2 linked regions of the Methyloterricola oryzae genome follow. Each later gene encodes a partner of the first gene's protein in a complex. Links are inferred from orthologs where the notes say so. Each region holds a gene or a part of one and is shown in the gene's direction. Other genes may lie near its edges.

Evidence for each region. The genes of interacting proteins can lie anywhere in the genome.
Region 2: the proteins of EK23_RS10970 (region 1) and pabB are in contact, whole or in part, in a solved structure (PDB 8RP0), measured with the Escherichia coli proteins. The link is inferred for Methyloterricola oryzae from one-to-one orthologs.

Annotation. Positions count from the first base shown.
Region 1 is NZ_JYNS01000007.1:31,632-36,582, forward strand. Bases 968-3,908 are described here. They hold EK23_RS10970 (anthranilate synthase component II), read left to right. Parts: upstream 968-2,123; coding sequence 2,124-2,693; downstream 2,694-3,908. Other genes in these bases: trpE (anthranilate synthase component I), read left to right, coding at 968-2,109; trpD (anthranilate phosphoribosyltransferase), read left to right, coding at 2,708-3,727; trpC (indole-3-glycerol phosphate synthase TrpC), read left to right, coding at 3,819-3,908. In the rest of the region: EK23_RS10960 (phosphoglycolate phosphatase), read left to right, coding at 1-473; more of trpE, read left to right, coding at 622-967; more of trpC, read left to right, coding at 3,909-4,622; EK23_RS10985 (hypothetical protein), read right to left, coding at 4,631-4,951. UniProt on the Escherichia coli protein: Part of a heterodimeric complex that catalyzes the two-step biosynthesis of 4-amino-4-deoxychorismate (ADC), a precursor of p-aminobenzoate (PABA) and tetrahydrofolate.
Region 2 is NZ_JYNS01000006.1:7,931-12,939, reverse strand. What follows is about bases 1,006-4,004. They hold pabB (aminodeoxychorismate synthase component I), read left to right. Parts: upstream 1,006-1,801; coding sequence 1,802-3,208; downstream 3,209-4,004. Other genes in these bases: EK23_RS09675 (cyclic di-GMP phosphodiesterase), read right to left, coding at 3,799-4,004; EK23_RS09680 (amino acid kinase family protein), read left to right, coding at 3,195-3,788; EK23_RS09690 (hydantoinase/oxoprolinase family protein), read left to right, coding at 1,006-1,805. Outside these bases: EK23_RS09695 (ATP-grasp domain-containing protein), read left to right, coding at 1-757; more of EK23_RS09690, read left to right, coding at 747-1,005; more of EK23_RS09675, read right to left, coding at 4,005-5,009. UniProt on the Escherichia coli protein: Part of a heterodimeric complex that catalyzes the two-step biosynthesis of 4-amino-4-deoxychorismate (ADC), a precursor of p-aminobenzoate (PABA) and tetrahydrofolate.

The DNA of each region.
Region 1 (4,951 bases):
AACCCGAAGGTTTTGCCGCCGCTTTGCAGTCCTACCTTGAGCTGTATGCCGCCAACCTGTGCCGGTACAGCCGGCTATTCCCGGGCGTCATGGAAGGCCTGACCCTGCTCAGAGGGCAAGGCTATCGCCTGGCCTGCCTGACCAACAAGCACTCGGACTTTACCGGACCCTTGCTGGAGCAACTGGGCGTCAGCGGCCTGCTGGACTATATTGGCTGTGGCAACGAGTTCACGCAGCACAAGCCTCACCCCGAGCCGTTGCTCAAGACCGCGGAGCGGTTCGCACTACAGCCGGGGCAGTGCCTGATGGTGGGCGATTCGGAGAACGACGTGGAGGCAGCGCGGGCCGCGGGCTACGGTATCGTCTGCGTGCCCTACGGGTATCACCGATGTGAGCGCATCGAGGATCTGAAGCCCGACGCACTGGTCGGCTCCCTTGCGGAACTCCCGAATCTGCTGAGGAAGGCGGCCTGAAGCCATGTCCCCCATCCACATGCGCGAACGATGGCGTCCTGAAATCACGACTCGCGTTGCCGCGTAAAGCGCCCCTTTGGCGCTTGCCGGCACCCCACGGCTGCCCACCGGACAGCCACGCCATTCAGTCACCTTTTCAGAACCAATCATGACGCCCGAACAATTCAAGCAGTACGCCGCACAAGGCTACAATCGAATTCCAGTCGCCCGCCAGGTGCTTGCCGACCTGGACACGCCGTTGAGCGCCTACCTCAAGCTGGCGGACGCGCCCTATTCCTACCTATTCGAATCCGTTCACGGCGGCGAACAATGGGGCCGCTACTCCATCATCGGCCTGCCGTGCCGCACCATCATCCGGGTCCGCGGCCTGGACATCGGCATCGAGCACGACGGCGCGCCCCTGGAGTCACACCGCGTGCAAGACCCATTGCAGTGGATCGAGGAATATTCGGGCCGTTTCCGCGTGCCCGACATCGCCGGACTCCCCCGCTTCACCGGCGGACTGGTAGGGTATTTCGGTTACGAAACCATCGGTTACATCGAACCGCGGCTGCTGCGGGAAAAGCCTGACCCGCTCGGCAATCCGGACATTTTGCTCATGGTCTCGGACCAGGTACTGGTGTTCGACAATCTCAGCGGCAAGCTGCTGATCATCACCCACGCCGACCCCACGGAACCGGACGCCTATAACAGAGCCGAGGCGAAGCTGGATGAATTGGTGGCCCGACTCCGGGAACAGGCCTTGCCGCCAAGTCCCAAGTCCGAAGGGCGCCAGGTGGAGGAAGCCGACTTCGTTTCCGGCTTCACCCAGGAGGGTTTCGAGAACGCGGTACGCCGGGTCAAGGATTACATCGTCGAGGGCGACACCATGCAGGTGGTTTTGTCGCAGCGGCTGTCCATCCCTTACGCGGCCTCGCCCCTGGACCTGTATCGGGCACTGCGTTGCCTCAATCCGTCCCCTTACATGTACCAGTTGAATCTGGGCGACTTCCACATCGTCGGCTCCTCGCCGGAAATCCTGGTGCGTCTGGAGGACGACACCGTCACCGTACGTCCCATCGCCGGCACCCGCCGTCGCGGACGCACGCCCGAGGAAGACGTGGCGCTGGAAAAAGACCTGCTGGCGGACCCCAAGGAAATCGCCGAGCACCTGATGCTCATCGACCTGGGCCGCAATGACGCGGGTCGGGTGGCGGAAACCGGCAGCGTGCGGGTCACCGACAAGATGATCATCGAGCGCTACTCTCATGTCATGCACATCGTCTCCAACGTCACCGGAAAGCTGAAGGCGGGCAAAAACGCCTTCGACGTGCTGGCCGCCACCTTCCCCGCCGGCACCGTCAGCGGCGCGCCGAAGATTCGCGCCATGGAGATCATCGCCGAACTGGAGCCCGTGAAACGTGGCGTCTACTCGGGCGCCGTGGGATATATCGGCTGGTCCGGCAACCTGGATACCGCCATCGCCATCCGCACCGCCGTGATCAAGGATGGCATGCTGCACATCCAGGCCGGCGCCGGCATCGTCCACGATTCGATTCCCCTGAATGAATGGGAAGAGACCATGAACAAGGGCCGCGCGGTGTTCCGTGCTGTGGCCATGGCCGAGTCCGGCCTGGAGAAGGGAGAAAGCCTGTGAGCGCCCGCATCCTGATGATCGACAACTACGATTCCTTCACCTATAACCTGGTGCAGTATCTGGCGGAACTGGGCGCCGAGGTGGAAGTGGTGCGCAACGACCAGATCGCAGTGGAGGAAATCGAGCGCATCAATCCCGACAAGCTCGTGATCTCGCCCGGCCCCTGCACGCCGAAGGAAGCCGGCATTTCGGTGGCCGCAATCCACCGCTACGCCGGGAAATATCCTATTCTGGGTGTGTGCCTGGGGCACCAGAGCATCGGCCATGCCTTTGGCGGAAACATCATCCATGCCAAGAGCATCATGCACGGCAAGACCTCCATGGTGCACCACAAGGACACCGGGGTGTTCAAGGGGTTGAACAATCCGTTCCAGGCCACCCGTTACCACTCCCTGGTCATCGAGCGGGCCAGCCTGCCGGAATGCCTGGAGATCACCGCCTGGACCGAGGACCGCGACGGCAACCTTGACGAGATCATGGGCGTGCGTCACAAGACGCTCCCCATCGAGGGTGTGCAATTTCACCCGGAATCCATCATGACCGAGCAAGGGCACGACCTGCTGCGGAACTTCCTGACCCACTGAGGAGCCTGATTCCCATGGACATGCCCAAGGCCCTGCAAACCTTGCTGGACCACAAAGACCTGACACCCTCCGAGATGCGCCTGCTCATGCGCACCATCATGAGCGGCGGAGCCACGCCGGCGCAGATCGGAGCCTTCCTCATCGCCCTGCGCGCCAAGGGCGAGACCGTGGAAGAAGTGGCGGCGGCTGCGGAGGTGCTGCGGGAAATGGCGACCAAGGTCAAGGTGACCGGCCCCCACGTGATCGACACCTGTGGTACCGGCGGCGACGGCGCCAACACCTTCAACATCTCCACGACCTCAGCCTTCGTGGTGGCGGCGGCGGGCGGCCAGGTGGCTAAGCACGGCAGCCGCTCGGCCTCCGGGCGTTCCGGCAGCGCCGATGTGCTGGAAGCCGCCGGGGTCAATCTGGACCTGACGCCGGACCAGGTAAAAGCCTGTATCGATCAGGTGGGCGTGGGCTTCCTGTTTGCGCAGCGTCACCACGGCGCCATGAAATACGCCATCGGTCCGCGCCGCGAAATCGGCGTTCGCACCCTGTTCAACTTGCTGGGCCCCCTCACCAACCCGGCGGGCGCCACCAACCAGTTGGTCGGCGTCTTCGCGCAGCGCTGGGTGGAGCCCCTGGCCCAAGTCTTGAGAAAGCTCGGCAGCCAGCACGTGCTGGTCGTCCACGCCGACGACGGGCTGGATGAAATCAGCATCGCGTCGCCGACACTGGTCGCCGAGCTGAAGGGCGGCCAGGTGACGACTTACAAGGTGAGTCCGGAACAGTTCGGCATCGCCATGGCCCCGCTCACGAAACTCGCGGTGGACACCGTTGGCGCCAGTCTCAAGATCATGCTCGGCGTGCTCGATGGCCAAGCTGGACCCGCCGCGGACATCGTCGCTCTCAATGCCGGGGCCGCCATCTACGCGGCCAACCTGGCAGACAGTCTTGAGGCCGGTGTGGAGCGGGCTCGGGAAGTCATCGGCTCAGGCGCCGCACGGCGGAAATTGGACGAACTGGTAAGCTTGAGCCGGAGTTTCGCCTGACGGCGCGGGCTTGTGCCTCTCGCTTTGACGACCCGAACTCTGGCCCCAAAGCCAGCAGATCACGCTTACCGAATCACGCACGCTAGCGCACATGAACAACCCACCTGACATCCTGAAGAAAATCCTTGCCCGCAAGCGGGAAGAGATCACCGAACGCCAAGCCAAGATCAGCCTGCCGGAACTGCGGTCCATGGCCGAAGCGGCGGGTCCGGCCCGCGGGTTTGTGAAGTCGATACGGAATCGGCTAGCCAAGGGCCAGGCGGCGGTCATAGCAGAAATCAAGAAGGCCTCGCCCAGCAAGGGCGTGTTGCGGGAAGACTTCCGGCCCGGCGAGATCGCGCGCAGCTATGAGGCCGGTGGTGCGGCCTGTCTATCGGTACTGACCGACCGGGATTTCTTTCAGGGCGCAGAGGCCTACCTGGAAATGGCCCGCAATGCCTGTTACCTGCCAGTCATCCGCAAGGATTTTCTCATCGATCCCTATCAGGTTTACGAAGCGCGAGCCATCGGAGCGGATTGCATCCTGCTGATCGCTGCCGCGCTGGACAAAGCCACCATGGCTGATCTGGCACGCCTGGCCGGCGAACTGGGCATGGACGTGCTGATCGAGGTGCACGACGCGGCGGAACTGGAACAGGTGTTGCCCTTGGAATTGCCGCTGGTGGGCATCAACAACCGCAACCTGCGAACCTTCGACGTATCGCTGCAGACCACCTTGGACCTGCTGCCCATGATCGGCCCGGAGCGGACCGTCGTGACCGAGAGCGGCATCCTGGAACCCGCCGATGTAGCCTACATGCGGGAGCGCGGAGTGCATGCCTTCCTGGTGGGAGAAGCCTTCATGCGCGCCGACAACCCGGGGGAGCGCCTCAAGCATCTCTTCTTTGCAGCCTGATTAACCGATCAGACTTCGCCAGCGGCGGCAGCGCCGTCCAACGTCATTTCCTCGGCCGCTGCATTGAGGTCCCTCAGCGCTGCTACAAAACCTGCGGCAAACAGCCTGTGCGACCTCTCTCGCTTGGCAGCCAACTCGGGATCGGAAATCGTCGGCAGAATCACGGGATTGGTATTGATCTCCCAAACCTGCAGGTTGCCATCCTGATCCACGCTGTAGTCGATCCGGCCAAACTGGATCTGGGCCAGCGAACAGATTTCCCGCAATTTCTCGGCATGCGGGTTTTGACAGAGGTAATCCAACTCCCGATTAAGATGGACTTGCTCCTG
Region 2 (5,009 bases), on another replicon or contig:
GCGTGCCGAGGTAGCGGCCACCGACGCCACCTTGCCCATCGCCCCGGAGAGCGGCGGCATATTGGAGGCGCTGTGCACCGACGTCGAGCGGGCGGGAAAGCCGCTCCTCACCACGCCGGCTGACGGTGTGCGCCTGGCCGCCAGCAAGCTGCAGACAGCACGGCGCCTTTCGCATCATGGGGCGCCGGTGGTGCCCACCGAGCGCTGGCCGTCTGCCTCTCCAACCTGGCCCTGCGTCATCAAGCCCGACGATGGCGTTGGCTGCGAAGGCACACGGATCTTCGATCAGGGCGATGGGGCACCGGCTTTAAACGAAGAGACGGCCTGGGTTGTGCAGCCCCTGGTGCCAGGCGAGGCCCTGAGCCTGTCGGGGCTTTTTTGCAACGGGGCTGCCCGCCTGCTGAGCTGCAACCGGCAGATGATCGAGCGTGCTGGAAACGCTTTCGTGCTGCGCGGCTGCCTGGTGAATGCGCGGTCAGACACGGATGGCAGCTGGCAGGCGCTGCTGGATGATATCGCGCAGGCGGTGCCGGAACTCTGGGGCTATGCGGGAGTCGATCTGGTGCTGGGAGCGGACGGTCCGCAGGTTCTGGAGATCAATCCGCGACTGACCACATCCTATGCGGGACTAAGAGACGCGCTGGGACTCAACCCTGCGCGTTTGCTTCTGGACCTCAAGACGACCGGCGTCCTGCCGGGGCCCGTGAGGGGGCGGGAGACGATTGAAATTGCGTGGAGGACTGAATTTGCGGAATGAGCTCGTCGGCTGGGACATCGGCGGAGCTCACCTGAAGGCTTGTCTGCTGGAAGACGGCGAGCTTGTGGCAGTGGCGCAGCAGGCCTCGCCCCTCTGGCTGGGGCTCGAGCACTTTCACCGGGCGGCAAATGCCATCCTCGAATCGCTGCAGCCGGGCGCCGAATGCGTGCATGCGGTCACCATGACCGGCGAGTTGGCCGATGTCTTCGCCAGCCGGGAGGAGGGTGTCGCCGCCTTGACTGCGGCCCTGGGCGAACACGTCGGTTCGCAGCGAATGTACCTTTTTGCGGGACACCAGGGCTTCATGGCGGCGACAGACTTGCGCGTCGAGCACACGGCTGTGGTGGCGTCGGCCAACTGGCTGGCCACCGCGCTGTACGCGGCGAGCCGGGTGCGTGATGCCATCCTGGTGGACATCGGCAGCACCACCACGGATGTGATACTCCTGCAAAATGCTCAGGTGAACGTTCGAGGCTATACCGATTGCGAACGAATGCGTTACGATGAACTCGTCTACTGTGGCGTGGTCCGAACGCCGCTGATGAGCCTGGGACAGTACGCTCCTTTGGATGGGAACTGGGTCGGACTGATGGCCGAGCATTTCGCCACCACGGCGGACATCTACCGCCTGACCGGCGAGTTGCCGGAAGGGGCCGATCAAATGACGGCGGCAGACGGTGGCGCCAAGACGGCGGCGGCGAGTGCGCGGCGCATCGCGCGGATGGTCGGTCTCGATGCGGAGTCCATGGATGGGGCGGTCTGGCGCGGATTGGCCCGCTATTTTCGCGAACTGCAACTGCAGCGTGTGGGCTTGGTTTGCGAAAGACAGTTGTCCCGCGGCCTGACGCCGCCGCAGGCGCCCTTCGTCGGGGCTGGTATCGGCCGCTTTCTGGTGCAAGAATTGGCCCGTAGGTTTTCCCATCCTTATCAAAACATTGATGATCTTTATCCGGTGCGCGACCGCTCACCATCCGGATTCAACGTCGCCGACTGCGCCCCGGCCGCAGCAGTTGCTTGTCTTGCGAGGCAATGGCCATGCATAAAATGACCTGCAGAATCCACGAACTGCCGTATTTCGAGGATAGCGCCGGGCTGTTCATGCCCTGGGCAGACCGGCGCTGGGCGGTCTTCCTGGATAGTGGTCTCGCCCACGAGCAGCAGGGCCGCTACGACATCATTGCGGCGGAGCCGGTCTGCACCCTCGTCACGCGGGGTAATCTCACCGAAATCAGGGCCGAGGGCAACATCACCCTCTCGCCGGAAGATCCCTTCACCCTGGTCCGGCGGTGTCTCGGGGATGAGGCGCCGTCGATTCCCGGACTGCCCTTCTGCGGCGGTGCCATCGGCTATTTCGCCTATGATCTGGCTCGCCGAGTAGAGGTGCTGCCGGAGCGAGCCGCGGCGGAGGAAAATATCCCCGACATGGTGGTGGGCATCTACGACTGGGCCGTGGTGGTCGATCACCATGAGCGCCGCAGCTGGCTGGTGGGGCAGGGGCGTGATCCTGCGACCTTCGCGCGCTGGCCGCATCTGATCCAGGCCTTCAGCCAGGTTCAGACCATGCCCTGGCAGTTGGCCGATTTCCAGGTGCTGGGCGAGGTGTCGGCCGACATGAGCCGCGCACGCTACGGCCGCGCCTTCGATCGCATCCAGCATTACATCCGCGAGGGCGATTGTTATCAGGTCAACCTCACTCAGCGCTTTTCCGCCTACTGCAAGGGCAATCCCTGGTTTGCGTACCAGTCCCTGCGCCATATCAACCCGGCGCCATTCAGTGCCTACTTGAACCTTCCCCAGGTGCAGTTGCTCAGTTCGTCCCCGGAGCGCTTCCTCAAGTGCGTGGAGCGTTGCGTGGAAACCAAGCCGATCAAGGGAACCCGGCCTCGCTCGCCCAACCCGGCGGTCGACCAGGCACAGCTGGAAGAATTGCGCGGCAGCAGCAAGGACAGGGCGGAAAACCTGATGATCGTCGACCTCCTGCGCAACGATATCGGCCGGAATTGCCAACCGGGCTCGGTACATGTGCCGGGCCTTTTCGAGGTCGAAAGCTATGCCACTGTGCACCATCTGGTCAGCACAGTGCGCGGCAAGCTTGCCCAGGGCAGTCATGTCCTCGATCTGCTGCGGGGCTGCTTTCCGGGTGGCTCGATTACCGGAGCGCCCAAGATCCGCAGCATGCAGATCATCGAGGAACTGGAGCCCTGCCGGCGCGGAGTCTACTGCGGCTCCATCGGGTACGTGGGATACGATGGCGCCATGGACAGCAACATCGCCATCCGCACCCTGGTGCATTCCGACGGCCGCATCCGCTTCTGGGCGGGAGGCGGCATCGTGGTCGATTCCGACCAGGAGCAGGAGTATCAGGAGTGCTACCACAAGGCGGCGGCAATGCTGCACCTGCTGGAGCAGTTCAAGGTAAAACGGACCGGCGCGGACCATGTGGGTCGTTAAGCTGGGCGGCAGCCTGGCGGATTCAGACCTTCTGCCGCTCTGGCTGGAGGCCTTGGCGGAGTGCCCCGGCGTGGTGGTGGTGCCCGGTGGTGGGCCGTTTGCCGATGCTGTGCGGGAGGCTCAGGTGCGGTGGGCATTCAGCGAACAGATTGCGCACGACATGGCCATCTTGGGGATGCGCCAGTACGGTCTGATGCTCGCCGATCTGGGCGGCTTGCCGATGACCAGCGAGCCCGGGGAACTGCTTGAGTGGCGGGATCGCTGTGCGGTTTGGTTGCCGTTACCCAAGACGCTCAACGCCGCCGGGATCTGCGCTTCCTGGGATGTCACTTCGGACAGCATCGCCGCCTGGCTGGCGGCTCGTCTCGAGGCCGACAACCTGCTGCTCATCAAACACGCCAGTTTTAGCCAGCCGGCCCTGGAGTGCGGCTACCTGGCCGGCACCGGCGTCGTGGATGCGGGCTTCGAGTCCTATTATTCCCACTGTGGCTGTTCCGGCTGGATCGCCGGGGTTGAGGATCATGACCACCTTGCCGCGGCACTGGCCGCGCCGAGCGAGCATTTTCTGCGAATCGCCTGAACGCGTGCGTTCAGGCGGCGTGATTGAACCAGTTCTGGAAATCCGCCGGATCGATGCCAAAATCGCCCAAGTGCCGCATGGCTTTAATTCCGTAAGCTTGGCCGGATTTGTCTTTCTCGATATCGCGCAGGTCCAGCAGTCGCGGCGCAATCGGTTTCTTCTCACGGTCGCGTACGATGAGTATCTGTGGCCGCAGTTGAAGGCCTGGGTTCGATTCGACCACGATGGCGACTTCTCCTGAAGTCAGTTCGACGATGCTGCCAGGAGGGTAGACGCCGAGGCTGCTGATGAAGCCCAGCGCCAGATTCCGGTCGATCTGTCGTGCGGTGGCGATCTTGTTGAGGATTTGAATGGCGTCCAGGTGGGTGCGGCCTTTCTGGTAGCAGCGATTGCTGGTGATGGCGTCGTATTTGTCGACCACCGCGACGATCTTGGTGTTGAGGTTCAGCTGACTTTCCTGCAAGCCCCTGGGGTAGCCACTGCCGTCCAGGTTCTCGTGGTGACCATAAGCGACGTCCACCGTTCCGCTGAAGATGTTGCGCCCGGACATCAGGATGTCCCGCCCATAGACGGTGTGGAGCTTCATGGTCTCGAACTCCTCGTTCTCGAGCTTTCCTTCCTTGGTCAATATTTCCAGAGGCACCGATATCTTGCCCATGTCGTGCAATAGGCCGCAGGTGCCGATGGCTTCCAGCTCCTTGGTGTTCATGCCGGCGAAGCGCCCCAGTACGATGGAGTAGATGCAGACATTGAATGAATGCTGGCTGGTGTAATCGTCCTTGCTCTTGATCTGCATCAGGTACATCAGGGCTTCCTGATTCCGCATGAGGCTGCTGACGCATTCCGAGACCGCCGACTTTGCCAGTTGCACATCCAGGGCGCGGCCGAATTTGACGTCTTCCACAAAGCTCTTCACCAGATTGGTGGTGGCTTGTTTGGTGGCCTTGGCTTGATCCAGTTCCTGCTGGAAGCTGACGACCCTCTTGGGCTGTATCTGCTTGAAATAGGATTGGCCGGAGGAACGGCCGAACTCGGGTTTGTGGATCTTGGTGCGAAGGGTGTCCACGTAGACGTACTGGCAGTACTTGGACACTTCATCGATGTCGGCTTCCGAGTTCACCGTGAAGCCCTGGAACAGGAAGGGGGTTTCCAGCCAGGGGCGGTCCAGTTCGCAGATGTACATGCCGATCTTCAATTCGCCGACGGCGACCTTGATCTTCT